One region of the Streptomyces sp. B3I8 genome, then DNA from elsewhere that is predicted to be linked to it. Evidence: riboswitches for the same ligand, from Rfam matches in the RefSeq annotation. Region 1 holds a riboswitch; each other region holds the start of a gene.
The links. Region 1 has a riboswitch for S-adenosylmethionine ahead of QFZ64_RS10755 (amino acid ABC transporter permease). Riboswitches for the same ligand answer to the same signal wherever they lie in the genome.

Region 1 (10,295 bases):
GCTCCGGGTGCCGCTCCACGTCACGCTCAGTGCCTCACGGGCCCGGGTGCAGGCGACGAAGAGCAGGCACCGTTCGCGCGGCAGGTCGGCGTCGTGCGGCAACGGGTCCGCCTCGCGCGGCGTGATCTCGCGGGTGAACGGAACGGTGCCCTCGGTGACCCCGAGGACGTTGACCGCGCGGAACTCCAGCACCTTCATCGCGTGCATCGTCGCCAGCCGTACGCCCTCCGCGCCCGGCGCGATCTGCCCCTTGACCCGCGTCACCGGGACGCCCGCCGCCCTCAGCTTCTCCTCGGCCGCGTCCAGGGAGAGGTTGAAGCGGGCGCACACGCCGATCTCATGCGGTGCCACCCCCCGTCGAGCAGCCCTCTGACCCGCTCCAACAGGGCCTCGGTCTCCCCCTGCCGGGTCGCGTACCCCTGCGCCTGGGGACGCCGCCCGTGCAGCAGCGAGCGGTGTCCGGCGAGGGTGTCCGTGCCGCCCTCGCCCTCCAGCGCCTCGACGGTGACCGGCGCGAGGAGCCGGGCCGACCAGGCCAGGCCCGTACACCAGCGCGGCGGCGGCCGAGGAGGAGTTGCACTCGACGTCCCGGGTCACCCTCCAGCGGGCGGGCGCGTTCTGCGCCCCGCCGGGCGCGCCCTGGGGACTGCCGACGCATCCTGGACGGCACCCGGGGCGGCCGGTACGTCCACGGGCGCGCCCTCCGCCCGCAGTTCCGCCCGCACCCGGCGGGCGTAGGCGCCGGGCCTCGGCCACTCCTGCGCGGTCACGAGCGAGCCCTCCCGTAACAGGAACTTGTTCGTCCCGTTGCCGCCGAACGGGACCAGCAGGTACCCCCGCGCCTCGGCACCGTCCTGCGGCAGCTTGATGAGGAACTCGGGCGTTCCGGGGAGGCGTTCGGGCTGCGGCACGGGTGACCTTCCGGCAGAGGGACGATGCCTGCGAGAGCGCTCCCCAGGCTAGACGTTGACGTTGTCAACGAACATGCGAGCGGCATAGGCTCAGGTGAGCCGCGGGCGTTCGGTCTCTCGGGGGACGGACGAGTCGGGCGCTCTACGATTCCGGTGACACGTGGCCGACGACCGGTGGATTCGCCCCGGTCACGGGGGATCGCGCTTGCGCAGAGCGTCGGTGTTCCCGCCGGGCCGGGAGTGGGTCCGGCTCAGGAGCCGCCGCGCTCGCGGGGGATCTTCTGACCGGCCTCGACCGCCACCGGCAGCCGGTTCTCGGCCGGGGGCAGCGGGCAGGTGGCCAGGTCCGTGTAGGCGCACGGCAGATTGGCGGCCCGGTTGAAGTCCAGGACGACCGTGCCGTCGGCGGCGGGCGGATCGAGGGTCAGGGACCGGTTGGCGGCGTAGGTGGTGACACCCGAGGTCGCGTCGGTGAACAGCACCAGTAGCCGGCCCGCCCCGTGGCCGGGGAAAGCGGTCAGCGACAGCGGGCGCCCGTCCAGCTCGAACTCGACCCTGCCCGGGGCGTCGTAGACATGCTCGAGGCCCTCGACGGCGGCGCCCACGGTGGTCGGCCGCGGAGTGTCGAACGGGACGTAGCGGCCCGTCACGGCCCAGCGTGGGTCGGGGGCGTAGGCGGGCGTCCCGGCGAAGGCCGTGCGCAGCGGGGCGTCCGGGTGCCGGGGGCGCACGATGTCCTGGCCGCCGCGCCTGGCGACCTCGATGACGGCGTCCTTCCAGACGGCGTCCACGCCGCCGCGCTCGGGAAGCACGCCGAAGCGGTGCTCGCCGCTCACCGGCGCCCCGTCGACGACGAGTTCCTCGCCCTCGTCGAGGTCCACGACGACGCCCCCGGGGCCGGTGCGCCACGCGCCGGGCGCGTCCGGGAAGCGTTGGGGCCGGTCGTCGAGCCAGTGCAGACCGGTGATCGCCAGGAACCCGTGCGGGGCGGCGAGCCGGGCCTCTTTGGCGCGGTGCCACTCCAGCCAGCTCTTGGTGAAGGCGTGGAGGTCAGTGGTGGCGGCCTCGGTGGTCATGGGCGATCTCCCTCGTGTCGGGGTGCCTTCGGGCAGGGGATGCGGGGCCGGGCTGCCGGGCCGACGCGCGTACCCGGCGGGCACGTTCGCCGCCGCGTCACCGGGTGCGCCGGCGGTCGGCTTCCACGGGCGTCGGCCGAACCCGCGTTCCGGTGGCGCGGGGCGGCTTCTTGTCGGTCATGCGGACGAGGTCATGCGGATGAGGTCTTGCGGACGAGGTCATGCGGACGAGGTCATGCGGGGACGCCGATCGGCCCGCGACAGGGAAGGGTTCGGCGCCGGGCCGCGGGGTGGGCGTCGTTGCCCTCGAGCTCGACGGCGAGGTGCGGGGCGGGGCCGGACAGGGGAATTCCTTCCGGAGGACACGACGACTCGCGGCCACGGGGCCACGACGAGACGGCCGGCGGGAGCGGCCGGCAGAGGTCAGACGTGTGCGGAAGGACAGACGGCGGAGGAGGTGCGGCAGTAGTCGACGTGCCGCCGGGTGATCAGCCGCGCACCGGTGCACGCACCGTGCGGTGCCGTACCCAGTACGCGCATCACAGCCTCCACCCGTCAACGGCTCTCCTTTTCAACGTAAGTCGTCCGCCCCCGTGAATGTCAAGGCCGACGGCGTCCGCGATGCGGGACGGGAGGGCCCTCTTGACGCCGGTGTCGGCGGGATCGACACTCGCTGGGGCAATCCCAGTGAACGGGTAGGGAACGTAGGGTCGTCCGGGCGGGCGGCGCACGCGGCCTGCCGGCCGGTCCAGTCGGCGGACCGGCGTTGACATCCGTTCGGGCATTTGTCTTTACTACGGCCCCAGAACGGTCATGAGCGTCAGCGACAAGCCCTGGCTTGCTGACCGGCAACCCTCCCACCGCGGTGGGGTGCCCCAGGTGAAGACCCGACCGAAGAGTTTCGGTAAGCGCGAGGCCCACAGGGCCGGAACGGTGACGGTGACGCCATGAACGCAGCTCCCAGGACGGCCACGCGCCGCCCACAGGGCTGCGTGGAGCCGTACCCGAACCCGCTCGTCGCCGATCGCGCGGTCGACCTGCTCCGTGTGAACAGCGCACTGTGTACCGCACCGGGCCGTGCCCGCTGTCGGGGCTGACCTCTTTCCGCAGCGCCCGAAGCCCGCACGCCGCCGCAGCCCCGCATTCCCCGACGAACGCCGCCCGTGCGGTGTGCCGTTGTCCTCCCCGCCCCCGGTTCCCCGCGGCCGCATCCGCCGACGCATGCCGCCGCGCCGTCCGGGGTGTCCGAACCTGCCGGAGCCCACCATGAGTGAACCCCCTGGCGCCACCGTCACGCTCACGCCGTCACCCACCGCCGACGAACCGCCGCCACCGCTCGTCGCACAGCGGGTCCTGCCGCTGCGGCGCCCCGGGCGCTGGATCGCCACCGCGGTCGTACTCGTCCTGGCCGCCCAGTTCGTGCACGGACTGGTGACCAACCCCTTCTACCAGTGGGACCGCTGGAGCTACTGGTTCCTGCGCCCCACCCTCCTCGACGGCCTCGTGATCACCCTCGAAGTCACCGCCTACAGCGCGGTGCTGGGCCTGATCGGCGGCGTCGTGCTCGCCCTGGCACGACTGTCCAGGAGCCCCGTGCTGCGCGCGGTGAGCTGGACCTACGTCTGGGTGCTGCGCTCCGTCCCGCTCATCGTGGTGCTGATCTTCCTCTACAACTTCAGCGCCCTGTACAAGACGCTGAGCATCGGCATCCCCTTCGGCCCGGCCTTCTTCTCCTTCGACGAATCGAGACTGGCCACCGACATGGTCGTCGCCGTCGTCGGCCTCAGCCTCAACGAGGCCGCCTACGCGGCCGAGGTCGTCCGCGGCGGCATCCTCTCCGTCGACCAGGGCCAGCACGAGGCGGCGGCGGCGCTCGGCCTGCCCAAGGGCTACCAGTTCCGCAGGATCGTCTTTCCGCAGGCGCTGCGCTCCATCGTCCCGAACTACGTCAATCAGCTGATCGGCCTGATCAAGGGCACCTCGCTGGTCTTCTATGTGTCCCTGCTCGACCTGTTCGGCTCCGCACAGACCATGGGTGCCACCTACCCCGGCGACATCGTGCCGCTGCTGCTGGTCGTCACCGTCTGGTACCTGATCCTGACCAGCGCCGTCTCCGTCGTCCAGTTCTACGTCGAGCGGCACTACGCCCGCGGCGCCACCCGCGGCCTGCCGCCGACACCGCTGCAGAAGCTGCGCACCGGTCTCACCGGCCTGCGGGCCCGCATCCGCGAGGAGGCCGCCGTATGACCGCCAGGACGCTCGAGCCCCTGGCCGGGGGCGGGGCCGCCACCGTCGAGGTGCACGACGTGCACAAGTGGTACGGCACCCACCGGGTACTGGCCGGCGTCGACCTGACCGTCCGCCCCGGCGAGGTCACCGTCGTCCTCGGCCCCTCCGGCTCCGGCAAGTCCACCCTGCTGCGGGTCATCAACCACCTGGAGAAGCCCGAGATCGGCCACGTCAGCATCAACGGCGAGCTGATCGGCGTGAAGCGGCACGGCGACCGGCTCAAGGAACTGAGCGAGCGGGCCATCCTCGTCCAGCGCGCCCGGATCGGCTTCGTCTTCCAGAACTTCAACCTCTTCCCGCACCTGACCGTCCTCGACAACGTCGCCGCCGCCCCGGTCGCCACCGGCAGGCTGGGCAGGCCCGAGGCCCGGGAGCTCGCCCGCGAGCTGCTCGGCCGGGTCGGGCTCGGCGACAGGACCGGCGCCTACCCGCGCCGGCTCTCCGGCGGCCAGCAGCAGCGCGTCGCCATCGCCCGCGCTCTCGCCCTGCGCCCCGGCGTCATCCTCTTCGACGAGCCGACGTCCGCCCTGGACCCCGAGCTCGTCGGCGAAGTCCTCGCCGTCATCAAGGACCTGGCGACCAGCGGTACGACCCTTGTCATCGTCACCCACGAGATCGGGTTCGCCCGCGAGATCGCCGACCAGGTCGTCTTCCTCGACGGCGGAAGGATCGTCGAGCAGGGCCCGCCCTCCGAGGTCCTCGACAACCCGCGGCACGAGCGGACCAGGGACTTCCTCGCCAGGGTCCTCTGAACCCCGTACCTCCTCCAGACCTTCCCCACGCCACCCTCCTCACCTCCAGCGACAAGGAACGGCCATGCCCACGCAGTTCACCCGACGCAGCCTGATACGCGGCATCACCGCGGCGACCGCCGTCGCCTCCCTGGCCACCGGGCTCGCCGCATGCGGTGGCGACAGCGACGCGGCCACCTCCACCGACACCGCCTCGTCCGGCGAGGTCGTCATCGGGAAGGTCTCCAACGGCGCGGCCGAACAGACCTCCCTCGAGGTCACCGAAGTCAAGTCCATCAGCGCCGAACTGCCCGCCGCGGTCAGGAAGAGCGGCAAGCTGGAGATCGGCATCGGCGCCCTGCCGTCCGGCTTCCCGCCGCTGGCCTACGTGGGCAGCGACCAGAAGACGCTCACCGGCGCCGAGCCCGACTTCGGCCGCCTGGTCGCCGCGGTCCTGGGCCTGCGGCCCGAGGTGAAGAACCTCACCTGGGAGAACATGTTCGTCGGCATCGACAGCGGCAAGGTCGACGTGGCCTTCTCCAACGTCACCGACACCGAGGAGCGCAAGAAGAAGTACGAGTTCGCCTCCTACCGGCAGGACAACCTCGCCTTCACCGTGCCGAAGAAGAGCACCTGGAACTTCGACAACGACTACGAGAACCTCGCCGGCAAGACCGTCGCCGTCAGCTCCGGCACCAACCAGGAGAAGATCCTCCTGGAGTGGAAGGCGAAGCTGGCCAAGGAGGGCAAGAAGCTCACCGTCAAGTACTTCCAGACCGCCAACAGCGTCTACCTGGCCCTGGCCGGCGGCAGGATCGACGCGTACCTCGGGCCCAACCCCGGTATCGCCTACCACAACCGTCAGGTCGCGAACACGCCGGACGCCACCCGCACCGCCGGCACCTACTCCGGTGCCGGCGCGCACCTGCAGGGCCTCATCGCGGCCACCGCCAAGAAGGGCAGCGGCCTGGCGAAGCCGCTCGCCGACGCCATCGACCACCTGATCGAGAACGGCCAGTACGCCAAGTGGCTCAAGGCGTACAACCTCTCCAACGAGGCCGTCACCACGTCCGAGGTCAACCCGCCCGGACTGCCGCTCGACAACTCCTGACCCGGGCGTGCCGGGAACTCCACCGCCGCCTCGCGGTGGAGTCCCACGCGCCGCACACCCGCGCCCAGCACCCGCGCCCGACACCCGCGCAGAACACCCGAGTCGAACACCGGAGACCGTCACACCATGTCCGTCATCGCCCTCGACGCCGGCTCCTCGCACCCTCTGGACAACCCCGCCTGGGCCGCGCTCACCGGCCCGCACGCCCGCTTCGCCGAGCGCGTCGGCCGGGCCGTCCGGTACCAGCAGGACGTGTCCCCCTTCCACGCCGTCGCAGGCGACAACGACCCGCGCGCCTGGGCCGACCTCGCCGCACTCGTCGGCCCCGGCGGTACCGCCGCGGTGCGGGGCGTCACCGAGGTCCCCGAGGGGTGGGAGGTCGTCCACACCGGGCACGGCGTCCAGCTCGTGGACACCTCCCTGCGTGCCGAACCCGACCCCGAGGCCGTACGGCTCGGCCCCGCCGACGTGCCCGAGATCCTCGACCTGGTCGCCCGCACCGAGCCGGGCCCCTACCTGCCCCGCACCGTCGAACTGGGCACCTACCTCGGCATCCGGCACCGGGGCCGCCTCGTCGCCCTGGCCGGCGAGCGGCTGCACCCGCCCGGCTGGACGGAGATCAGCGCCGTGTGCACCGACCCCGAGCACCGCGGCCGGGGCCTGGCCACCCGTCTGGTCCGCGCGGTCGCCGCCGGCATCAAGGAGCGCGGCGAACGCCCCTTCCTGCACGCCGCGGCCACCAACGCGAACGCCATCCGGCTGTACGAGTCGATCGGCTTCACCCTGCGCTGCCGCACGGTCTTCTCGCTCCTGCGGCACACGGGGGCCGCTGCCCTGGAGGAGACCGCGTAGGGGGAGCGGCACATGACACGTGTACTCCGTGCCCTCCGCCCTTCACCCTCCCCGCCCGACGGGGCGGGGAGGGTGAAGGCGCTCGCCCGGGGGAGACTCGGTGTCTCCCCCGGCGGCCTCGCGCGAGACCGACAGCCTCTTCGCGTGCCGGACGGCGTCGGCTCACATGGCCGGGGTCGTGCCCGAGGTGCGGTTGCGGCGGCGGTGCAGGGCCAGGGCTGTGGTCGTGCCGACGGCTGTGAAGAGGCCGGCGGCGATGAGGAGGGGGGTGTTCGGGTCGGTGTCGGTGCTGGCGGCGACGTTCTGGGCCCGCAGTTCCTGGACGTACGCGGGGTACGCGGCGGTGGAGACCTTCGTCGTCGTCCGGTCGTAGTGCGGGGAGTGGTTCACCGAGGCCACCGAGCCGTCCGCGTTCAGCAGCACCTGCTTGTTGTCGGGGTGCCGGAAGTCGAACAGGCCGTCGAGGGTGCCGGCGCGCTGGTCGAAGGAGGCGTCACCGATGCGGCCGGTCGACCAGTTGTCCTCGATGAACTTGGTGATCGAGGTCTGCTCGGTGGCGGCGTGGTCGATCTTGTTGACCTTGCTGTACGGGGAGATGACCAGCAGCGGCTGCCGGGTGCCGGGGCCGCAGCGGTCCGCGTAGCCGCCCTCGGCGGCCGGACCGGACTGGCAGGCGGGGGCGTCGAGAGCCTTGCCGTTGGACCCGACGCTGGTGTCCTTCGAGCCGTTCAGCACCTTCGAGGTGACGTGGTCGTACCAGCCGTCGGAGTCGTCGTAGGCGACCACGACCGCCGTGGATTTCCACTCCGGCGACTTCTGCAGCGCGTTGATCTCCTTGACGAGGAAGTGCTGCTCGTCGATCGGGTCGGAGTAGGCGGCGTGGCCGTCCTGGTACTCGGCGGCCTTGAGGAAGCTGACCGCGGGGAGGTGGCCCGCCTTGAGCGCGGCGTCGAAGTCGGTCAGGTCGTAGTTGTGGTTGGCGCGGCCCGCGTGCCCGATCTCGGCGACGCTCCTCGGGGCCAGGTGGTGCGGGTTGGACGTCGACCTGTAGTACTGGAACGGCGCGTGGTGCGGGCTGTAGTCGACGACCGCGGCGCCGCCGACGTTGGTGTGGGTGGTGCCGCCGCACTTGGCGTAGTGGCCCTGCTCGCCGTCCCACACGGTGCTGGGCCGGAAGCCGCCCTGGAACCAGCCCCAGCTCACGCCCTTGGCGTTGAGCAGGTCACCGATGTTCCTGCCCCGCATCACGGCGAGCGCGTTGGTGCTGGTGTGGTCCTTGTCGGAGCAGTCGTCGTACGCCGGGTCCGGGTCGTTGACGACCGTGCCCACGCCCTTGGCGTCGGGGGAGAGGACCGTGTACGGGTCCGGCGTCGCCGTCTGCTTCGGGTGCTCGGTGCCGGAGGCCGGGTCGACGGAGACGACACCGTGCGTCTGCCCCGAGACCAGGTTGAGCGCGCCGGGCGTGGAGGGGCCGTACACCGAGCTGAACGAGTTGTCGCTCATCGCGTAGTGCTGCGCGTAGTTCCACAGGCCGGTGACGGTGTTGCCGTCGTAGTAGTCCATGGCCAGGCCGGGCTCGCCGAACAGCCCGGTGCACTTGCTGACCTCGGTGTTCTCGACGTACTTGTCGGCCTTGCCGCCGTTGGCCGCGTACTGCTCGGGCCCGTAGCCGTGGTTCTGGTCGCAGGTCATGGCCTGCGACGGCGCGAGCCGCTTGGGCGTGTACAGGTTCGGGTTGGTCTTCAGCAGACCGGCGCTCAGCAGGTTGTCGGCCTCGGGGGTGTGCCGGGCCGCCTTGAAGGTGGTGCCGTCGGTGTTCGCGGCCTTGGGGTAGGTCGCGAAGTAGTGGTCGAACGAGACGTTCTCCTGGTAGATCACCACCACGTGCTTGATCGGCGTGGCGGTGCGCGTGTCGGAGTGGCTGTGGCCGTGACCGTGGCCGCCCTGGCCGCCGTGCCCGGTGTTCGCGGCCGCGGGGAGGACCCCGCCCGCCGCGGCCAGGGCGACGGCGCCGAGGACGGCGCCCACGCGCGTCAACCGGCGCCGTGCGCCTGGGGTTCTGCCTGTGCCGATCATGCTGTCTCGCCTTCCGGGAGCACCGAGTTCCGCTGCCACGCCGTCCGTGGCCCGCATGTCCATGGCTCGAATGGCTGTGGCCTGAATGTCCATGGCCGGATTTTCGTCCACGTCGGCGGCGGATCGGGGGAGCGGCAGTGACCGGCGGGCGAACGTACGGTCAGGAAGTTCTCATGGACTTTTAGGCATTCCTTGACCCGCGCGGGTCGGTTCCTGGTGGGTGCGGGTCCGGGCTCGACGGGTGCGGGTCCGTTTCCGACGGGCGCGCGCCCGTGTCCGTTCCCGTCCGGTTGGGCGAGATCAGGCCAACAAGGTGCGCCCCAGCCAGTCCGACGTGTCCCGCGCTCCCGGCAGGGCGAAGAAGTAGCCGCCGCCGAACGGGGAGATGTAGTCGACCAGCGGCTCCCCGGCCAGCCGCTTCTGCACGGTCTCGAACTGCCGGGCCAGGTCCTGCTGGTAGCAGCAGAACAGCAGGCCCATGTCGAGGTTGCCGTTGACGTCCACCCCCCGGTCGTAGTTGTGGGCGCGGCGCAGGATGCGCTGGTCCGCGGTGGCGGTGGTGCGGGGGTTGGCCAGGCGGATGTGGCTGTCCAGCGGGATGATGTCGCCCTTGGGATCCTGGGCGTACCGGGGCGTGTCCGTCTCGTGCCGGCCGTCCAGGGGAGCGCCGGTGTCCCGGGCGCGGCCGAACATCCGTTCCTGCTCGGTGAGCGAGACCCGGTCCCAGAACTCGACCAGCATCCGGATGAGCCGCACGACCTGGTAGCTGCCGCCGGTCGCCCAGTCCGGTTCGCCGCCGCCCGCGCCCACCCACACCAGCCGGTCCATCGCCCGGGGACTGGTGACGTCCGGGTTGGCGGTGCCGTCCTTGAAGCCCATGTGGTTGCGCGGGGTGCCGGAGGGGCGGGGCGGGCTGACGAAGCCGTCCATGCGCCAGCGCACCTGCATGCCGCCGCGGGTGTGCCGGGCGACGTCGCGCAGGGCGTGCAGCACGGTGTCCGTGCTTCCGGCGCTGAACTGCACGCTCAGGTCGCCGTGGCACCAGGCGGCGTCGAGGTCGTCGTCGGGGAAGGACGGCATGGCGGTGAGCCGGCGGGGCCTGCGGTCCGCGAGGCCGTACCGCTCGTCGAAGAGCGAGGCGCCCACGCCGACGGTGACGGTCAGCGCGTCGGCCGGGAGGGTGGGGCCGAGGGTGCCGGAGTCGGCCGGCGGGGCGGTGATCCCCAGCTCCTGGGGGTTGCCGCCGGCG
Region 2 (10,295 bases), 1.3 Mb from region 1:
CGGCGCCACACCGACGGCAAGCTGGTCGGCACCGTACAGGCGACCCTCACCCGCCCCGACGGCCACCACCGTCCTACCGCCGAGCTCGCCTGGGTCGTAGGCCACGCCTTCCAGGGCAACGGCTACGCGAAGGAGGGCGCCGCCGCCATGACCCACTGGCTGCGCGACCAGGGCATCTCACCCCTCACGGCCCACGTCCACCCGGACAACCACCCCTCCGCCGCCGTCGCCGCAGCCCTCGGCCTGCACCCCACCGGCACCCTGCACGACGGCGAACGACACTGGACCGACGCCACCTCTCCGTGACCACCGCGGCAACCGTCCGTCCGGCGGCGCTGTCAGTCCCGTGTGCGACCCTGGCGGACATGAACCACGCACAGCTCACCGCGCTCGGCCGGGCCCTGCGCGTGCTCGGGGAGCACGGGGAGGCGCTGGGCGCCGACACGCCGGACGCCAAGCTGCACGAGGCCAAGGACGATCTGAAGCGCGCGCTCGACCTGCTGGAGGAGAGCATCAGCGGGGACCGGCCCACCACGCGGTGCGCCGAGCATCCGACCGGGCCCGTCGACAAGGACGCGCCCGATCTGTGCCTGCTGTGCGAGACGCGGCGCCGGGCCGCCCGGCGCGCCGAGTACGACGGCGGCGGACCTCGCCGGGCGGGGGTCGGCCCCGGGGAGCGCGTCCCGTCCCGGTACGGCACGCGGGAGGACCGGCCGCAGCCGCAGCAGCGCTGGCTGCCCGAGGCGTGGAACGGGCAGGAGTGGCAGCTGTGCGGCACCCCGCGCCGGGACCGGCGCGAGGCGGAGCTGTACCTCGACGCGCAGCGCCGGGGACCCCGCCCGGCGATGGCGTACCGGCTGGTGCACGAGTTCACCGACTACGAGGTGCTGCGCGTGTGGGGCCGGCCGGTGCGTGTCGACATCGAGCCGATGGGCGGGGGCCTGTGACCGGTCGCGGTCGTCCGGGCGGCGGCCCCCGCCGTCCCGCCCGCGGTCAGTGCAGGGTCTTCGCGGCGGCCGCGTCGTAGGGGGCCAGTTCGTCGAAGCGGCCCGTGAGCACCTTCCGCGCCCACTCGGGGTCCTGGAGCAGCGCGCGGCCGACGGCGACGAGGTCGAACTCGTCGCGCTCCATGCGGTCCAGGAGTTCGTCGATGTTCTTGACGGGGGCGCCCTCGCCCTTGAAGGAGCGGGCGAAGTCGCCGTCCAGTCCGACCGAGCCGACGGTGATGGCGGGCCTGCCGGTGAGCTTCTTCGACCAGCCCGCGAGGTTGAGGTCCGAGCCGTCGAACTCGGGCAGCCAGTAGCGCCGGGTGGAGGCGTGGAAGGCGTCCACCCCGGCCTCGGCGAGCGGTGTGAGGATCGCCTCCAGCTCCTGGGGCGTCCCGGCGAGCCGCGCGTCGTAGCTGTCGGCCTTCCACTGCGAGTAGCGGAAGATGACCGGGAACTCCGGCGACACCCGCGCCCGAACCGCCTCGACGATCTCCACCGCGAACTTCGCGCGGGCCACCGGGTCGCCGCCGTAGGCGTCGGTGCGGCGGTTGGTGTGCTCCCACAGGAACTGGTCGATGAGGTAGCCGTGGGCGCCGTGCAGTTCGACGCCGTCGAAGCCGATGCGCTCGGCGGCGGCGGCCGCGTCGGCGAACGCGGCGATGACGTCGTCCAGGTCCTGCCGGGTCATCGCCCGGCCGGTGGCCTCGGCCTCGCCGCCGCGCAGACCGGAGGGGCCGACGGCGGGGGCGTCCGGGAAGGGCGGACGGCCCTGCTCACGGACCATGCCGACGTGCCAGAGCTGCGGCACGATCGTGCCGCCCGCCCCGTGCACCGCGTCGGCGACCTCCGCCCAGCCCGCGAGCTGCTCCTCGCCGTGGAACCGGGGGACGCGGTCGCTGATACCGGCGGAGGGGTGGCCGACATAGGTGCCCTCGGTGACGATCAGCCCGACGCCCGCGGCGGCCCGGCGGGCGTAGTAGGCGCGCACGTCCTCGCCCGGGACGCCGCCCGGGGAGAACATGCGGGTCATCGGCGCCATGACGATGCGGTTGGGGACGGTCAGGCCGTTCAGGGCGACGGGGCGGGAGAGGATCCGCGCGGCGCGGGAGGCGGAGGTGTCCGCACCGGAGGTGGTGGTGTCGGCGGGGGCGGTCATACGGGCTCCTCGAGGACGTGGATAAACCGTTCAGTATGTGCACGCGCATGCAATGCGCCCCTTGGTCAATGTCTTGTACGGCCCACGCATTCCCGTCCGCCCCACCACTGTGACCGCGACCTCCCGAGCCTCCGTGCGGCGCGGGCGCCGAACACGCCGAAGGGCGGCACCCCCCGTGCGGGGAGTGCCGCCCTCTGTCGCACTCGAACGTCGGCGTGTGCCGGCCTGTGCCGGTCCACGACGGCGTGCGTCGGACTTCCTGTCCGGTCCTCGGTGGGCCCGGCCCGGCTGGAGGCCGGACCCGGAGAGGATCAGAAGTCCATGTCACCGCCCGGCATGCCGCCCGGAGCGCCCGCCGGGGCGGCCTTCTCCGGCTTGTCGGCGATGACGGCCTCGGTGGTCAGGAAGAGCGCGGCGATGGAGGCGGCGTTCTGCAGCGCGGAACGGGTCACCTTCGCCGGGTCGATGATGCCTTCCTTGACCAGGTCGACGTACTCGCCGGTCGCGGCGTTCAGGCCGTGGCCCGGGGTCAGGTTGCGCACCTTCTCCACCACGACGCCGCCCTCGAGGCCGGCGTTGACCGCGATCTGCTTCAGCGGGGCCTCGAGCGCCAGCTTGACGGCGGCGGCACCGGTGGCCTCGTCGCCCTCGAGCTCCAGCTTCTCGAAGACCTGGGAGGCCTGGAGCAGGGCCACGCCACCACCGGCGACGATGCCCTCCTCGACGGCCGCCTTCGCGTTGCGGACGGCGTCCTCGATGCGGTGCTTGCGCTCCTTGAGCTCCACCTCGGTGGCGGCACCGGCCTTGATGACCGCGACGCCGCCGGCGAGCTTCGCCAGGCGCTCCTGCAGCTTCTCGCGGTCGTAGTCGGAGTCGCTGTTGTCGATCTCGGCGCGGATCTGGTTGACCCGGCCGGCGACCTGGTCGGCGGAGCCGGCGCCGTCGACGATGGTGGTCTCGTCCTTGGTGATGACGACCTTGCGGGCGCGGCCCAGGAGCTCCAGACCGGCGTTCTCCAGCTTGAGGCCGACCTCCTCGGAGATGACCTCGCCGCCCGTGAGGATGGCGATGTCGCCGAGCATGGCCTTGCGGCGGTCACCGAAGCCCGGGGCCTTGACGGCGACGGACTTGAAGGTGCCACGGATCTTGTTGACGACCAGGGTCGACAGGGCCTCGCCCTCGACGTCCTCGGCGATGATCAGCAGCGGCTTGCCCGACTGCATGACCTTCTCCAGGAGCGGGAGCAGGTCCTTGACCGCGGAGATCTTGGAGTTGGCGATGAGGATGTAGGGGTCCTCGAGCGACGCCTCCATGCGCTCCATGTCGGTCGCGAAGTACGCCGAGATGTAGCCCTTGTCGAAGCGCATGCCCTCGGTGAGCTCGAGCTCCAGACCGAAGGTCTGCGACTCCTCGACCGTGATGACGCCTTCCTTGCCGACCTTGTCCATCGCCTCGGCGATGAGCTCGCCGATCTGGGTGTCGGCGGCGGAGATGGAGGCCGTGGAGGCGATCTGCTCCTTCGTCTCGACCTCCTTGGCCTGGTCGAGCAGGGCGGCGGAGACGGCCTCGACGGCCTTCTCGATACCGCGCTTCAGGGCCATCGGGTTGGCGCCGGCCGCCACGTTGCGCAGGCCCTCGCGGACCAGCGCCTGGGCGAGGACGGTCGCGGTGGTCGTACCGTCACCGGCGACGTCGTCCGTCTTCTTGGCGACTTCCTTGACCAGCTCGGCGCCGATCTTCTCGTACGGGTCCTCGAGCTCGATCTCCTTGGCGATGGAGACACCATCGTTGGTGATCGTGGGGGCGCCCCACTTCTTCTCGAGGACGACGTTTCGGCCCTTGGGGCCGAGCGTCACCTTCACGGCGTCCGCGAGCTGGTTCATGCCGCGCTCGAGGCCGCGCCGCGCCTCCTCGTCGAACGCGATGATCTTGGCCATGTGAAGTGGTCCTCCCGGACTGGGGTGGATTGCTCCGGACCGCGCCCGCGCCCGCGACGGACGGCACCGGCTGGTGGTTCCTTGCCCCACCTCGCCAGGGCCTCACCGACCCGGTCCATAGTTGTCACTCTCACCTTGTGAGTGCTAACGCCAATGATTAGCACTCACCCCCCGAGAGTGCAAGCGCCACCCCGCGGAACCCGGACGGACCGGCGGGCCCGCGGGCGCCCGACGCCGCCCCGGTTCCGGACGGACCGGCGGGCCCGCGGGCGCCCGACGCCGCCCCGGTTCCGGACAGACCGAAGGGCCCGCGGGCACCCGACGGTGCCCACGAGCCCTTCGTTCACGTCGAACTTTCAGTCGGCGCGCGCGTCAGCCGGCAACGCGGACCATGTCCGCCTGCGGCCCCTTCTGACCCTGCGAGATCTCGAACTCGACCCGCTGGCCCTCTTCCAGAGTGCGGTAACCGTCCATCTGGATCGCGCTGTAGTGGACGAACACATCCGCACCACCGTCGACCGCGATGAAGCCGTACCCCTTCTCCGCGTTGAACCACTTGACGGTGCCCTGAGCCATGCCTAACTCCCCTATTACTGGCCCTTGCACGGATCCGCACTTCGCGGATCCGGGTCAGACCTCACCCCCCAACGGTTGGGGGCGTGCGCCGGAACGCGTCGACCGCGGCTGAATGTATCTGTCCAACTGCCGTGTGCAACAGGTCAGTCGGACGAGAAATCTGGGCACGACCGGTCGGGAATGTACGGAGAATTCGCTCGAATTCAGGGCAAGTCGGACCGCACAAAAGGCGCATAGGACGCAAAAGCCCTGCACACTTTGGCTACTTCTTGTCGGAAGCCCGACAAGATTGCCGTCGCCCGGTCTCGGAAATCCGGGGTGCGTTCCCCAATTGTATCGCGCTCAATCATACAGAATTACCCCCTCCGCTTCTCTCGCGGAGGGGGTAATTCGTTCTACGCTGAGTGATCTGCATTACCGAGGGTAAGGGACGCGGAACGTGGACGCCGTCCGGCGCGTCCCGCCCGCCACGCCCGTCTCAGCCGCCGGCGACCGCGGGGATGATCGACACGCCCGCACCCTGCGGCGTCGCCGTGTCGAGCCCCTGCTCGAAGCGGACGTCGTCGTCGTTGACGTACACGTTGACGAAACGGCGCAGCTTGCCCTGGTCGTCCAGGACCCGGGCGGCGATCCCGGTGTGGTTCTTCTCCAGGTCCGCGATGACCTCGCCGAGGGTCGTGCCCTCGGCGTCGACCTCGGCCTTGCCGCCGGTGTAGGTGCGCAGGATGGTGGGGATGCGAACGGTGACGCTCATGGGGGTGATGACCTCCGGTCGGGTGCGAGGGTGCCCGTAGGGGGGCGCTGTGGGGAAGGGGGGACGGCCGGTCCTGCCGCGCGAGGGCCGCGCGGGGGCTACGCGAGCCCCGCCTCCCGGAAGGACTCCAGGGACGGCCGGATCGTCGCGGTGAGCCCCGTGCCCGCCACCGCGTCCAGCGTCTTGAGGCCGTCACCGGTGTTGAGGACGACGGTCGTCAGCGACGGGTCGAGCACACCGGCCTCGATCAGCTTGCGCGTGACGCCGACCGTCACACCGCCGGCGGTCTCCGCGAAGATGCCCTCGGTCCGCGCCAGCAGCCGGATCGCGTCGACGATCGCCTCGTCGTTCACGTCCTCCACCGCACCGCCCGTGCGGCGTGCGATGTCCAGCACGTAGGGGCCGTCGGCCGGGTTGCCGATCGCCAGCGACTTGGCGATCGTGTCCGGCTTCTGCGGCCGTACGACGTCGTGGCCCGCCTTGAACGCGGTCGACACCGGCGAACAGCCCTCCGCCTGGGCGCCGAAGATCTTGTACGGCCGGTCCTCGACGAGCCCGAGCTCGATCAGCTCCCGCAGCCCCTTGTCGATCTTCGTGAGCTGGGAGCCGGAGGCGATGGGCACCACGAGCTGGTCGGGCAGCCGCCAGCCGAGCTGCTCGCAGATCTCGTACGCCAGCGTCTTGGAACCCTCGGCGTAGTACGGCCGCAGGTTGACGTTGACGAAGCCCCAGCCCTCGCCCGCCGGGTCGCCGATCAGCTCGGAGCAGAAACGGTTCACGTCGTCGTAGTTGCCCTCGATGCCGACGAGCTCGCCGCCGTAGATCGCGGCCATGACGACCTTGCCCTGCTCCAGGTCGTGCGGGATGAACACGCAGGAGCGGAAGCCGGCCCGGGCGGCGGCGGCACCCACCGCGCCGGCCAGGTTGCCGGTGGAGGAGCAGGACAGGGTGGTGAAGCCGAAGGCACGGGCGGCCTCGATGGCCTGGGCGACGACGCGGTCCTTGAAGGAGTGCGTCGGGTTGCCGGAGTCGTCCTTGATGTACAGCCCGCCGGTGACGCCGAGTTCACGGGCCAGGTTGTCGGCCTTGACGAGCTTGGTCCAGCCGGGGTTGATGTTCGGCTTCGTCGCCACGTCCGCCGGGACGGGCAGCAGCGGGGCGTACCGCCAGATGTTCGCGGGGCCCGCTTCGATGGTCCGGCGCAGTTCCTCGGTGTCGTGACCCGAGAAGTCGTAGGCGATCTCGAGCGGCCCGAAACATTCCTCGCAGGCGAACACGGGACCGAGCGGCACCCGGTGGCCGCATTCGCGGCAGCTCAGCGCGGCGGCCGGACCGAGATCGACGGACCCGGTGGCGGAAGGGGCGGAGGTGGCAGAAGTGGTGGAGCCGGTGGTGTCTTCGACAGTCTGCACAGCCATGTGAGGCGAGGCCCTTTCTCCTCATCTTCCTCACGACGCATCTCGCCGTGAGACGGATTTGGCACCTTCCCTAGCCGGGAGCCTCGCGGAGTGATCGGGATTGATCAGCGATCTACGAGTGCCGGCTGGAGGGTTGCCGGGGCTTCATCGGGCCGTTTCCCTCTGCCCCTCTGGATGAGCGGTATTCGGTTGTGGTGGCGCCGGTGGCCCCCGGCATGCGACGGCCATCTGCGTTGTTCAAGACTGTAACCGAAGGCCAGGACACTTGGACGAGTCGTCCGTACCGCGAGATGGATCACGAAGGAGCCACCGACCGTGCTGCAGGAAGTCGAGCATTGGCTGAAGGCGCGCTCGTGGTCGGTGGCGGACCGCCCGTTGCAGCAGGTCATGGCCGCCAAGCGGGCCACCGGCCAGTCGGTCAGCGTGGTGCTCCCGGCGCTGGACGAGGAGGCGACCGTCGGCGAGATCGTGGCGACGATCCGCCGCGACCTGGTCCGGCGGGTGCCTCTCGTCGACGAGATCGTGGTCGTCGACTCCGGCTCCACCGACCGCACCGCCGAGGTGGCCGCGGCGGCGGGCGCCCGGGTCGTGCACCGTGACGCGATCCTGCCGCGCATCCCGGCCCTGCCCGGCAAGGGCGAGGTGCTGTGGCGCTCGCTGCTGGTCACGCGCGGCGACCTCGTCTGCTTCGTCGACGCCGATCTGCGCGCGTTCTCCTCCGACTTCGTCACCGGCATCGTCGGCCCGCTGCTGACCGACCCCGACGTGCACCTGGTCAAGGCGATGTACGACCGCCCGCTCGCCGGAGCCGCCGGACAGGGCGGCCGGGTCACCGAGCTGATGGCCCGGCCACTGCTCAACATGCACTGGCCGCTGCTGGCCGGCTTCGTCCAGCCGCTCGGCGGCGAGTACGCGGCCCGCCGCTCGCTGCTCGAACGGCTCCCGTTCCCGGTCGGCTACGGCGTCGAGCTCGGCATGCTGGTCGACGCGTTGCACACCGTCGGCCTCGACGCGCTCGCCCAGGTCGACGTCGGCGTACGCCACCACCGCCACCAGGACGGGCAGGCACTGGGCCGCATGGCCGCCGCGATCTACCGCACCGCCCAGCTCCGTCTGGCCCGCGGCCACCTTCTGCGCCCCGCCCTCACCCAGTTCGAACGCGGCCCGCAGGGCTTCGAGCCGCGCACCCATCCGGTGGACACGGAGGAGCGCCCGCCGATGACCGAGATCGCGGAGTACGCGGCGGGGAAGGTGGCGTAGGGGGAGGGCGGGGCATGGGCCGGCCGCTTACACCCGTTGTATGCACAGGTCGTGTGACGGAATCGGTGCGGTGAGGTGTCCGTGCACGTTTGAGGGTTCGGGGGCCGGGCTAGGTTGAGGCGTATGGCTTCAAGGTTCGGTGCTGCTCAGGTGCTGGTCGCCTCCAATCGGGGGCCCGTCTCGTACGCCGTGCGGGAGGACGGTTCGCTGCACGCCAGGCGGGGCGGTGGCGGGCTGGTCTCCGGGCTGTCGGCCATCGGGCCGGACGCGGGCGCGCTGTGGGTGTGCTCGGCGCTGGGCGACGGTGACCGCGAGGCGGTGCGGCGCGGGGTCGGCGAGGACGGCGTACGGATGCTGGACGTGCCGGCCGACGTGCACGCGGACGCCTACAACGGCATCGCCAACTCCGTGCTCTGGTTCGTGCACCACATGCTGTACCAGACCCCGTTGGAACCCGTGTTCGATCGGGAGTTCCGGCGCCAGTGGGCCTCGTACGAGACCTACAACCGGGCCTTCGCCGAGGCGCTCGCCGAGGAGGCGGCCGAGGGCGCGGTCGTGATGGTCCAGGACTACCACCTGACCCTGGTCCCGGGAATGCTCCGGGAACTCCGCCCCGACCTGCGGATCGGGCACTTCTCGCACACCCCCTGGGCGCCCGTCGACTACTTCCGGATGCTCCCCGACGACATCGCCGAGCAGGTGCTGCGCGGCATGCTCGGCGCCGACCGGCTCGGCTTCCTCACCCACCGCTGGGCGGACGCCTTCACCGCGTGCGCGGACGCGGTGGCCGGCGGGCTCGGCGACACCCGGATCGGGGTGCACGGGCTCGGCGCGGACGCCGACTTCCTGCGCGCCCGCTCGCACGAGGACGACGTGGCGGAGCGGATGACGGCGCTGCGCGAGGAGATCGGCCCGGACCGCAGGACGATCGTCCGGGTCGACCGGACCGAACTGTCGAAGAACATCGTGCGCGGACTGCGCGCCTACGAGGAACTGCTCGCCTCGCGGCCCGAGTGGCGCGAGCGGGTGGTGCACGTGGCGTTCGCCTACCCCTCCCGGCAGGACCTCGCGGTGTACCGGGAGTACACCGACGAGGTGCGGCGGGTGGCCGAGTCGATCAACGCCCGGTACGGCACGGACGGCTGGACACCGGTCCTGATGCATGTCGAGGACGACTTCGCACGGTCGCTCGCGGCCTACCGGCTGGCCGATGTGGCGCTGGTCAACCCCGTACGGGACGGGATGAACCTGGTCGCCAAGGAGGTGCCGCTCGTCTCCGACGAGGGCTGCGCGCTGGTGCTGTCGAGGGAGGCGGGGGCGTACGAGGAACTGGGCGAGGACGCGATCGTGGTGAACCCGTACGACGTGGTCGCGACGGCGGAGGCGCTGCACGAGGCGTTGTCCATGCCGGCGGCCGAGCGAGTCGAACGGTCGAAGCGACTGGCGGCGGCGGGCACGGCGCTGCCGCCGTCGCGGTGGTTCCTGGACCAGTTGCACGCGTTGGAGGGCTGAGCGGGGGCTGAGGACCGGGTCCGGGGCCCGGACAGGCCCCCAAGCGGCCTCGCTTGTTTTTCGCGACACCCTGTCGTAATTTTTACGACAGGGTGTCGCTTAGAGGCGTGGAACCACGTCGAGGCCGCCCGCCGGACAGGGAGTCCCCCATGAACGCGCTCAACGACCGCGGCGGACGCGGCGATCTCGCCGTCCTCACCGATCGCGCCGATCTCATCGAATTGCTCGGCCGCTACGCCGACATCTCGGACCGGAAGGAGTACACCGAGCTGCCCGGCCTTGTCTTCACCGACCCGCTCACCCTCGACTTCGAGTCGGTGGCCGGCATGCCGCCGATGACCGTGCCGCTCGATGACTACCTCGACAACCTCCGCACCGCCTTCGCGGCCTACACCGCGACCCACCACGCCATCACCGGCCACGTCGTCGACATCGACGGCGACAGCGCGCGGATCCACGCGCACGTCCGTGCCGAGCACTGGCTGCCGGAGGAACTCGCCGGCGAGGGCCCCCACCGCTGGCTGGTGGTCGGCTTCTACGACAACGAGGCGATGCGCACGCCGGACGGCTGGCGCCTGAGCCGGGTGAGACTCACCGCGACGTACCAGGAGAACCCGCACCTGGCGGGCGTCGCCATGGCCGCCGCGCAGGCGAAGGCGGGCTGAAGGGCGTGTCGCGGGTGCGGGATGCGGC
Region 3 (10,295 bases), 190 kb from region 1:
CGAGGTAGTCGTCGGGGTCGGAGGAGAGGAGCAGGGCGAGCGCGGGATCGATCCCGCCGGACCGGTACTGCGCGCCGGCGAGCGAACCGAGGGTCTCCCGCAGGGTGTTGACCTTCTCCTGCGTGCGGGCGATCCGGTCCCGCGCGCGGTGCACCTCACCGCGCAGGGTGTCGGCGCGCTCGTCGGCCTTGTTGTAGGCCTCGGTGGCGCGCTCGGCCTCCTGGTACAGCCGCTCCACCTCCGCGCGCCCCCCGCTCGGCGCGGCACCGGCAGGTACGGCGCCCAGTGCCGCGGCCGCGGTGGCCGCGGCGGACAGCACGGCGAGCGTGGCGCCACGCCCCCGGCCGAGTCCGTGTGGTGCAGGACGCTGATGGGACCCCACGACCGACGCACTCCCTTCCGCTGACGGGCCCCCGTTCACGGAGGCACGGCGGCAGACAGTAGCCGGGCCGGTGACCGTCCGGCTACGGGCAGTGACCGCCGGACAGCCGTGCGCCCCGCCGCTGACGCAGGTCACCGGCGGGGCGCGGGGTCAGCGCGGGGTGCGGGAATTCGCCCGTTCGGGCGGCATGACGGCTTGATGCGGAAGCGGCGCCGGCCGGAACCGGCGCCACGGGCGCGGACCCGGTCTCAGACGCGGACGCCGAACATGAAGGGGCCGCCGATCGTGCTCATCGACTCGTAGCGGACGACGGTGCCGGTACGGGGCGCGTGCAGGACCTGGCCGTTGCCGGCGTAGAGGCCCACGTGGTGGATGTCGTTGAAGAAGAACACCAGGTCGCCGACCTGGAGCTGGCTCTGCGAGTAGATGCGCGTGCCGATGTTCGCCTGCGCCTGGGAGGTACGCGGGATGGAGACGCCGGCCTGCGCGTAGGCCCAGGAGGTCAGGCCCGAGCAGTCGAAGGAGGAGGGGCCGGTGGCGCCGTAGACGTACGGCGAGCCGATTTTGCTCTGGGCGGCGGAGAACGCGGCGGCGGCGCGGCCGGAGGCGGGGGTGGAGTTGCCGAGGTCGACGCGCGAGGCGGCGGAGCGGCTGGAGCGCGTCTGCTCGTCCTTGAGCTCCTGCTTCTCCTTGGCCGTCAGGGTGTTGAGCAGCCGCTGCGCCTCGCCGAGCTTGCCCTGGACCTCTTTCTTCTTCTTGCCGAGCTCGGTGCGGGTGTCGGCGAGGTCCTTGAGCTTGTCGGAGGCTTCCTTGCGCTCCTGGGCCAGTACGCGCTGCTTCTCCTGGATCTTCTTCAGCCCCTCGACCTGCTGGCCGCTGAGCTGGTCCAGGGTGGCGGCCTTGTCCAGGTAGTCGTCCGGGTCGGCGGAGAGGAAGAGCTGGACGGAGGGGTCGATGCTGCCGGTGCGGTACTGGGCGCTGGCCATCGTGCCGATGCCCTCGCGCAGTTCGTTGAGGTCGGCCTGGCCCCGGGCGACCTTGTCCTGCAGGGTGCTGATCTGCTTCTGCAGCTTCTCCTGCTTCTCCTTGGCCCCGTTGTACTTCTCGGTGGCCTGCTCGGCCTGCTCGTAGAGCTTGTCGACCTTGGCCTTGACCTCGCTCTTGCTGGGCTTCTCGCTCGGCGCGGCGTTGGCGGCCTGCGCGCTCAGGGCGACGGCTGCGGCCGCGACGGTGGTGAGCGCGGTCACCCGCGTGCGGCTCGGCTGCTTGGGTCGACGGTGGGACGCCACGGAGGCGAGCTCCTTCTTCCTTCAGCCGCCTACCGACACACCGGTGGGCGGTGCCCCTCCACCGTCACTCCCCATAAGTGATCAACCGAGTGGAGGTTGGGGCTGACCCTAGTGACCCTCTTGTGATCAGTTCAAATCCTCATCAGAAAAAACACGGCTCTCGCGGGCATATTTTGCACACAACACACAACCAGTGACCCAGCATTGACACTACGTTGCGTGACGATGCGGCGAATTGGGGCATGCGGCACGGAGGTTGCGGTTGGCGCGTACAGCCCACTTCGGACACGGCGGCCGCGAGTACGTCGAGGAGTCCGGGGAGGAGTCGGGCTCAGCCGCGCGCGAAACGCTTCAGGAGCACCGCTGAGGCGACCGGACGGGCGCCGGCGCGCGCGACCCCGTCGGCGACCTCGCGGTCCGTGGAGACGACGATCACGGGCCGTCCCGGCGGCTCCGCGCGCACCAGCCGGCGGATCAACTCGTCCGCGGTCACCCCCGGCTTGGAGAACAGCACCCGCACCCCGCGCGGCGGCGCGAGCAGCACCGGGGCGGCGAGTTCGGCGCCGTCGAAGACACAGGTGGTCTCGGCGCCGGTCTGCGCGGCGAGCTGGGCGAGCTGCCCGAGCAGTCGCAGCCGTTGCTTCTCCAGCGGCATCTGCGGATAGCCGGTCTTGGTGACGTTGTAGCCGTCGACGACGAGGTGCGCCTGCGGCAGCGCGAGCAACTGGTCGACGACGGCCGGGTCGTTCTCGGACAGCGCCCGGTTGGCGATGTCCTTCGGGGTCATCCGGCCGGGCTCCACGGCGTCCACGGTCTCGGCGGGCCGCACCGACACCGGCGGCAGCGCCAGCTCCCGGCGCAGCCCCTGGGACGCCTCCAGGACGGTGTCCAGGAGCAGCCTGATCCGCATGTCCTCGACGCTGCGGCCCTCCCGGGCGGCCTTGCGCGTCGCCTCCAGGGCGGCCTCAGACTCCCCCAGCCGCGTCTTGAGCCGACGGGACTCGCTCTCCGCGGCGGACAGCCGTGCCTGCCCCTCGGCGCGCTCGGCCTCCCGCTCGGCCCGCGCCTTGCGCAGCGCCGCCTCGCCCCGTTTGACGTCGCTGAGCGCGGCCCGCAGTTTGCGGTGCAGCGACTCGGACTCCTTCTTCGCCGTCTCCAGTTCGGCACGCAGCCGTTCGGTCTCCGCGCGGACCTGGCCACGGGCGACGGCCAGCTCGGCGCGCAGCCGCTCCAGCTCGACACGGGTCTCCTCACCGGCCCGCTCGGCGTCCGCCCGCTGGGCCTCCTCGCCCGCGGCGGTCACCAGCTTCACCCAGCCGGCGGGGCGCAGCACGTAGGCCGCGGCCGCCACGTCGAGCGGGTCGGCGGCCGGGGGCGGGGAGCCGGCGTCGAGGGCGCCGGTCAGCTCGGGCTGGGCCTCCCTGAGCTTCTCGGCGACGCGCTGGCGGAACAGCGGGTCGGTCTCCACCGCGGCCGCCATCGCGTTGCCCGCGAACTTGGCCCGCCGGGTGGGGGTGAACCGGGCGTACTGCCGGAGCTGAGTGGGCAGCTCGGCCACGGTCAGCCCGCCGAAGCCGTCGGAGACGATCCCCACCACACGCCTGCGCACGCCGTCGGGCAGCGGACGGTCGAGCACCTCGGCGGCGCCGTCGCCCGGCTCCCCGCCTTGTGTCTGAGCCATCCGTCACCCCTATGCCTGTACGGGAGCCCCGCAGCGGGCTCCCTGACCGCGGGTACCCGCTCCGCTCAGGAGCCGGCGCCCGGCCTGTCCACGAGTTCCACCTGATCCACGGCGTTGCACCAACGGCAGCGCACCGACTCGATGGTCTCACTGACCACCTCGCGCTCCTCGACCTTCGGCGTGCCGGACAGATCCAGGTGGACGTACTCGACCGCCCTGGAAGAGCGGGTCACGTCGAAACGCGTGAGGTTGCCGCACAGTGTGCAGCGCCACCGGGTCGTCTCGGTCGGCAGGGGAACCGTCATCGTGGCTGCTGCTCCTTCTTCCGGTCTCCGTGATGCCCCAGTTTCCCTGGTGCGTATGGGTCGTAACCCTACGGCCTGCACGGGACCCCCCGCCGATGTGTCCGCCGCGGCGAGGCACTCCGCCCCGTTCCACCCGGTACGTCATGCTTCGTCGCATGATCCGCGACAGGACCGCGTCGGCCGTACGGGCACTGCGACGGCAGCCGGCACCGGTGACGTACGGGCTGATCGCCGTGTGCTTCGTGCTCTTCATGCTGAGTCCCGCCTCGGGGTTCGACCCGGGGTACGGCACCGGCGACCGGCTGCTGCTGGCCCAGCAGACGTACTTCGCCCGCTGGGGGGTGATCCCGGTGGAGCTGTTCGGCGGCTCCGCGCGGGCGACGCTCTCCCCGGTCACCGCCCTGTTCGTGCACGGAACCTGGGTGCACCTGCTGGGCAACATGCTGTTCCTCCACGTCTTCGGCGCGATGGCCGAGGAACGGCTCGGGCACGTGGAGTTCGCCCTGTTCTACCTGGGGTGCGGCGCGCTGGCGCTGCTCGGTTACGCGGCGGCGCGGGCCGGCTCCGCGCAGTCCCTGGTGGGTGCCTCCGGGGCGATCTCCGCGGTCCTCGGGGCGTTCCTGTTCCTGTTTCCCCGGGCGCGGGTGACCAGCATCTTCCCGTTCCTGTTCTTCCTGCCGCTGCGCTTCCCGGCCTGGGTGGTGCTGCCGTTCTGGGCGGCCCTGCAGTGGCTGGCGGCGGGCCGGGAGGGCCAGGGCCCGGGCGTGGCCTACCTGGCACACGTGGTGGGGTTCGCGCTGGGCTTCGGGTACGCGTGGGTGCGCTACGGGCCCATGGCTACAGTGAGGGACACAAGCCCGGCCCCCGAGGGAGAGAACCAGCCGTGATCACCGCGATCGTGCTCATCAAGACCAGCGTGGACCGGATCCCCGAGATCGCCGAGTCGATCGCCGCGCTGGACTCCGTCAGCGAGGTGTTCTCCGTGACCGGGACGTACGACCTGATCGCGATGGTCCGCGTGAAGGCGCACGACGAGCTGGCGGACGTCATCCCCGGCCGGATCAGCAAGATCCCCGGCGTCGAGGGCACCGACACGCACGTCGCGTTCCGCACGTACTCGCAGCACGACCTGGAGGCGGCGTTCTCCATCGGGCTGGAGTCGTAGGAACTCCAGCCCGCGGACCTCGGGCGTCGGCCTCTCCGGGCAGCCGGTCAGACCGCCGGGACGCAGCGGCCGTCCTGCGTGCGGTACTCCCACTTCGCGCCCTCGCGCACCAGTTCCCGTACCGCCAGGACGAAGCGGTCGACGTGCTCGTCGGGCGTGCCCGCGCCGAAGCTCACGCGGATCGCGTTGAGGGACTTCTCGCCGGGCGCCGCCTCCGGCGCCCCGCACTCGCCCTGGGACTCCGGGTCGCCGCCGAGCAGGGTGCGCACCAGCGGGTGGGCGCAGAACAGGCCGTCGCGGACGCCGATGCCGTACTCGGCGGAGAGCGCGGCGGCGAAGTGCGAGCTGTTCCAGCCCTCGACGACGAAGGACAGCACGCCCACGCGGGGCGCGGCGTCGCCGAACAGGGAGAGGATCCGCACCTCGGGCACGTCGGCGAGGCCCGCGCGGACCCGGTCGATCAGATGGATCTCACGGGCGACCAGGGTGTCCCAGCCGGCCTCGGTGAGCGCCTTGCAGGCGGAGGCGACGGCGTGGGCGCCGATCACGTTGGGCGAGCCGGCCTCGTGCCGGGCGGCGCCCTCGTGCCACTCCACGTCGACGCCGCCGTCGGCGCGCCGGGTGACCCTGCGGCTGGCGCCGCCGCCCGCGAGGTAGGGCTCGGCGGCGGTCAGCCAGTCGGCGCGGCCCGCCAGGACGCCGGAGCCGAAGGGGGCGTACAGCTTGTGCCCGGAGAAGGCGACCCAGTCGACGTCCAGGTCCTGCACGGAGACGGGGTGGTGCGGGGCGAGCTGGGCGGCGTCCAGGACGACACGGGCGCCGTGCGCGTGCGCGGCGGCCGCCAGTTCGCGTACGGGCCACAGCTCGCCGGTGACGTTGGAGGCGCCGGTGACACAGACCAGGGCCGGGGCGTGGATGTCGCGGGCGGCGAGGGCGCGCTCCAGGGTGTCGACGGCGTCGCCCGGGGTGCGGGGGGCGTCCAGGCAGGTCACGCGGGCGTCGCGCCAGGGCAGCAGGGACGCGTGGTGCTCGGTCTCGAAGACGAACACCTCGCAGCCTGCGGGCAGCGCGGCGGCGAGGAGGTTGAGCGAGTCGGTGGTGGACCGGGTGAAGACGACCTGGTCGTCCGCGCGGCAGTCGAGGAACTCCCCGACGGTACGGCGGGCGTTCTCGAACAGGTCGGTGGAGAGCTGCGAGAGGTAACCGGCGCCGCGGTGGACGCTGCCGTAGTACGGGGCGTACGCGGCGACGTCGTCCCAGACGCGCTGCAGGGCGGGGGCGCTCGCCGCGTAGTCCAGGGCGGCGTAGGTGACTTCGCCGCCGGTGACGAGGGGGACGGTGACGTCGCGGCCGAGGACGGGGAGGGGGGCGGGGGCGTCGGCGGAGGTGGTGGAGACGGTGGTGGCGGGGGTGACGGCGGTGGCGGACATCGGTGAACTCCCGTGGAAGCAGCCGGAATCACCACGCGGGCAGGGGCGGCCGACGGCCGGCGCTCGCGCGTGGGTGAGGGGGGGAACGAGAAGGGTGTGCGGAGGCGGGGCTCTGCGGCCCTATCGCATTCGCTTGCTCACGGGGGCTCCTCGAGGACCAGGACCCCTGGGGTTTCGAGGGGTCCGCGCTTGCCGCGGACCTTGTGGCGCGCGGCCTGGTCTTCACCCGGGGCACCCCGCCACGGACGGAGGGTTGCCGGACAGTCGGCCGGGGCCTCATGACTGTCACTCATGACCTGCACACGACGCTACGGGACCGTGCGGCTCCGCCGCAACCCGTCCCACATCCCGATACGCGGGGGTGCGCCCAGGCGCGTTCTCGCCCCCGCCGCACCTGCCCCGGGGGGCGGAACCCCGTGCCGGGGTCCGAGGGGCGCAGCCCTTTGGAGGGACGGGACGGGCAGGGGCGGCGGGGGCGGGAGGCCGCACACCGGAGGGCCCCGCACCCCCGAACGGCACCGCTACGCGCGGCGCGTGGCCGTGACCCAGCGCGAGAGGGTCTCCCGCGCCGCCCCGCTGTCGATGGACTCCGCCGCCCGCGCCATCCCGTCGCGGATCCGGTCCACCAGTGGCCCGTCCTCCCCCCGCAACGCCACCACCGCCGCCGCCGAGTTCAACAGCACCGCATCCCGCACCGGCCCCGTCTCCCCCTCCAGCAGCCGCCGCGCGACCTCCGCGTTGTAGGAGGGGTCACCACCGCGCAGCGCCTCCACCGGCACCAGCGGGATGCCGACCGACCGCGGGTCGAACGCCTCCTCCGTCACCTTGCCGTCCCGCACCACCCACACCCGTGACGTGGACGTCGTCGTCAGCTCGTCGAGCCCGTCGTCGCCGCGGAAGACCAGCGAGGAGTTGCCGCGCTCGGCGAAGACCCCGGCGATGATCGGCGCGACCCGCGCGTCGGCGACGCCGATCGCCTGGGCCCGTACCTTCGCCGGGTTGGTCAGCGGCCCGAGGAAGTTGAACGTCGTCCGGATGCCGAGCTGCCCGCGCGCCGCGGCCACGTGCCGCAGCGCCGGGTGGAACCTCGCCGCGAAGCAGAAGGTGATCCCGGCCTCCTCGGCGACCTCCACCACCCGCTGCGGGGTGAGGTTGAGGTCGACGCCGAGCTTCTCCAGGACGTCGGAGGCCCCGGACGCCGAGGAGGCCGCCCGGTTGCCGTGCTTGACGACCTTCGCGCCGGTCCCGGCGACGACGATCGCGGACATCGTGGAGATGTTGACGGTCTTGGCGCCGTCCCCGCCCGTGCCGACGATGTCGACGGTGTCTCCGGGGATGTCGATGACGTGGGCGTGCGCGTACATCGCGCGCACGAACCCGGTGATCTCCTCGACCGTCTCGCCCTTGGCACGCAGCGCCACCGCGAAGCCGGCGATCTGCGCGTCGGTCGCCTCGCCGCGCATGATGAGGTCCATCGCCCAGGCGGTGTCGTCCGCGGACAGGTCACGCCCGTCGAGCAGGCCGTTGAGGAGGGCGGGCCAGGAGCGGCCCGCCGCGGTGTCGCCTCCAGCGGGGGTCACAGCAGTCATACGCCGCTCCTGGGTCGTCGCAAGGGGTGTTCCGGCACGTCGGCACGGCAGTGCCGGGCGGTCTCCACCCTATCCAGCCCCGCGCACGGGGAAGGGCCCCGTCCGATGTTCGGACGGGGCCCTCCTCGCCGTGGCGTGGCGACAGTGGGTGATCAGTGGTGGCCGTGGCCGCTGGTGATCTCCTTGTACTCCTCGACGGTGGGCTTGGGGATCTGGTTGTGCTCCCCGTAGTACGCCTCGCTCAGCTTGGCGCGGAGCTTCTGCGGGCCCTTGATCTTGCGCTCGACACCGTTCTCGTCGACCGTCGGGCCGAGCTCGAGCGGGCTGTACTGGTCGTGCGCCGTGAGGGTGTGCAGCTGCTCCTGGCTGAGCGGCTCGTGCACCTCGATGAACTCACCGTGCGGCAGGCGCTTGATGATGCCGGACTCGCGCCCGTGCAGCACCTTCTCCTTGTCGCGGCGCTGGAGGCCGAGGCAGATCCGCTTGGTGACGACGAACGCGATCACCGGGGCGACGAAGAACGCGATCCGGACGAACCAGGTGATGGCGTTGATCGACAGGCTGAAGTGCGTGGCGAACAGGTCGTTGCCGCCGCCGATCAGCAGGACGGTGTACCACGTCATCCAGGCGACACCGAACGCGGTCCGGGTCGGGGCGTTGCGCGGGCGGTCCAGGATGTGGTGCTCGCGCTTGTCGCCGGTGACCCAGGACTCGATGAACGGGTAGACCGCGATGGCGACCAGGACCAGCGGGAAGATCATCAGCGGGACGAACACGCCCAGGACGAGCGTGTGGCCCCAGAGGTTGATCTCCCAGCCGGGCATGACACGGATCAGGCCCTCGGAGAAGCCCATGTACCAGTCGGGCTGGGCGCCGGTGGAGACCTGGTCCGGCCGGTAGGGGCCGATCGCCCAGATCGGGTTGATCTGCGCGATCGCCGCGACGGCCGCGATGACGCCGAAGACCAGGAAGAAGAAGCCCCCGGCCTTGGCCATGTACACCGGCAGCAGCGGCATGCCGACGACGTTGTTGTTGGTCTTTCCGGGACCCGCGTACTGCGTGTGCTTGTGGTAGAAGACCAGAATCAGGTGCGCCACCATCAGGCCGAGCATGATGCCCGGCAGCAGCAGGATGTGGATCGAGTAGAACCGGGCCACGAAGTCGCCGCCCGGGAACTCGCCGCCGAAGAGGAAGAACGACAGGTACGTGCCGACGATCGGCACGGACAGGATCGCGCCCTCCATGAAGCGGACACCGGTGCCGGAGAGCAGGTCGTCCGGGAGCGAGTAGCCGGTGAAACCGGTGAACATGCCCAGGACGAACAGCAGGAAGCCGAACAGCCAGTTGACCTCGCGCGGCTTGCGGAACGCGCCGGTGAAGAAGACGCGCATCATGTGCACGAACATGCCGGCGAGGAAGATCAGCGCCGCCCAGTGGTGAATCTGTCGGATCAGCAGACCACCGCGCACCTCGAAAGAGATGTGCATGGTGGAGTTGAACGCCTCCGACATCAGCTGGCCCTGCAACGGCACGTAAGTGCCGTGGTACTGGACCTCGTTCATCGACGGGTGGAAGAACAGCGTCAGGTACACACCGGTCAGGATGATGATGATGAAGCTGTACATGCAGACTTCACCGAGCATGAACGACCAGTGGTCCGGGAAGATCTTGCGCATGTTGGACTTGGCCAGGGAGTAGATCCCCAGGCGGCCGTCGGCCCAGTCGGCGACCCGCTCACCGGCGGGCGCCTTGCCGCGCCTGCGCGGCTCGTTGCTGGCTGCTGCAGTACTCATCCGCGCTCCCAGAAAGCAGGACCGACGGGCTCCGCGAAGTCGCCGAGCGCCTCGAGGTAGCCGTCCTCGCTCACACCGATGCGCAGTTGCGGCAGGGGGTGGCCGGCCGGACCGAAGATGACTCGGGCACCGTCGGAGAGGTCGAAGGTGGACTGGTGGCACGGGCACAGAACGTGGTGCGTCTGCTGCTCGTACAGCGAGATCGGGCATCCGACGTGGGTGCAGATCTTGGAGTAGGCCACGATGCCCTCGTGGCTCCAGTCGAGTTCCTGCTTGTCCTTGATGTTCTCCGGCTGGAGCCGGACGATCATCAGGGCCGCCTTGGCGATCTCGGTCTGGAACTCCTCGTCGTGCTCCTCGAGCCCCTCGGGCTTGGCGAAGGTCAGCGAACCCACGGCCACGTCGGAGGGACGGATCGGCTCGTTGGTGTTCATGTTGACCAGCAGCTTGCCCTTGGCCCACGCGGTGTGGCGGAGCTTGGTGTGGGGCAGCGGGCCGAGGTCGCGCAGCAGCATGAGGCCGGAGAGCGGCACCAGGGTGAGCGCGCCGAACATGGTGGTGCGGATCAGCTTGCGCCGGCCGAACGCGGACTCCTTGGCGCCCTGCTTGAAGTCGGCGAGGACCTTCGAGCGGGTCTCCGGGGGTGCCTCGATCGGGTGAC

Region 2: linked by a shared signal. The riboswitch ahead of thrC (threonine synthase) and the one ahead of QFZ64_RS10755 (amino acid ABC transporter permease) in region 1 are both predicted to bind S-adenosylmethionine.
Region 3: linked by a shared signal. The riboswitch ahead of QFZ64_RS09945 (aminotransferase class V-fold PLP-dependent enzyme) and the one ahead of QFZ64_RS10755 (amino acid ABC transporter permease) in region 1 are both predicted to bind S-adenosylmethionine.

Annotation. Positions count from the first base shown of each region.
Region 1 covers NZ_JAUSYN010000002.1:1,910,690-1,920,984, reverse strand. Annotated here, with positions in the region: partial or broken gene QFZ64_RS10770 (3'-5' exonuclease) at 1-539, opposite strand, end outside; gene QFZ64_RS10765 (hypothetical protein) at 594-911, opposite strand; gene QFZ64_RS10760 (DUF1684 domain-containing protein) at 1,163-1,987, opposite strand; SAM riboswitch class IV at 2,797-2,904, shown strand; gene QFZ64_RS10755 (amino acid ABC transporter permease) at 3,254-4,234, shown strand; gene QFZ64_RS10750 (amino acid ABC transporter ATP-binding protein) at 4,231-5,028, shown strand; gene QFZ64_RS10745 (ABC transporter substrate-binding protein) at 5,093-6,118, shown strand; gene QFZ64_RS10740 (GNAT family N-acetyltransferase) at 6,245-6,970, shown strand; gene QFZ64_RS10735 (phospholipase C) at 7,133-9,046, opposite strand; gene efeB (iron uptake transporter deferrochelatase/peroxidase subunit) at 9,347-10,295, opposite strand, start outside.
Region 2 covers NZ_JAUSYN010000002.1:3,168,164-3,178,458, forward strand. Annotated here, with positions in the region: gene QFZ64_RS16050 (GNAT family N-acetyltransferase) at 1-306, shown strand, start outside; gene QFZ64_RS16055 (hypothetical protein) at 366-947, shown strand; gene QFZ64_RS16060 (NADH:flavin oxidoreductase) at 994-2,145, opposite strand; gene groL (chaperonin GroEL) at 2,457-4,082, opposite strand; gene QFZ64_RS16070 (cold-shock protein) at 4,455-4,658, opposite strand; gene QFZ64_RS16075 (MoaD/ThiS family protein) at 5,137-5,412, opposite strand; gene thrC (threonine synthase) at 5,511-6,830, opposite strand; SAM riboswitch class I at 6,849-7,011, opposite strand; gene QFZ64_RS16085 (glucosyl-3-phosphoglycerate synthase) at 7,146-8,090, shown strand; gene QFZ64_RS16090 (trehalose-6-phosphate synthase) at 8,214-9,602, shown strand; gene QFZ64_RS16095 (nuclear transport factor 2 family protein) at 9,752-10,267, shown strand.
Region 3 covers NZ_JAUSYN010000002.1:1,722,366-1,732,660, forward strand. Annotated here, with positions in the region: gene QFZ64_RS09915 (NlpC/P60 family protein) at 1-382, opposite strand, end outside; gene QFZ64_RS09920 (NlpC/P60 family protein) at 631-1,671, opposite strand; gene QFZ64_RS09925 (NYN domain-containing protein) at 2,003-3,352, opposite strand; gene QFZ64_RS09930 (hypothetical protein) at 3,418-3,657, opposite strand; gene QFZ64_RS09935 (rhomboid family intramembrane serine protease) at 3,813-4,544, shown strand; gene QFZ64_RS09940 (Lrp/AsnC family transcriptional regulator) at 4,541-4,822, shown strand; gene QFZ64_RS09945 (aminotransferase class V-fold PLP-dependent enzyme) at 4,870-6,252, opposite strand; SAM riboswitch class IV at 6,433-6,549, opposite strand; gene trpD (anthranilate phosphoribosyltransferase) at 6,774-7,841, opposite strand; gene QFZ64_RS09955 (cytochrome bc complex cytochrome b subunit) at 7,994-9,634, opposite strand; gene QFZ64_RS09960 (ubiquinol-cytochrome c reductase iron-sulfur subunit) at 9,631-10,295, opposite strand, start outside.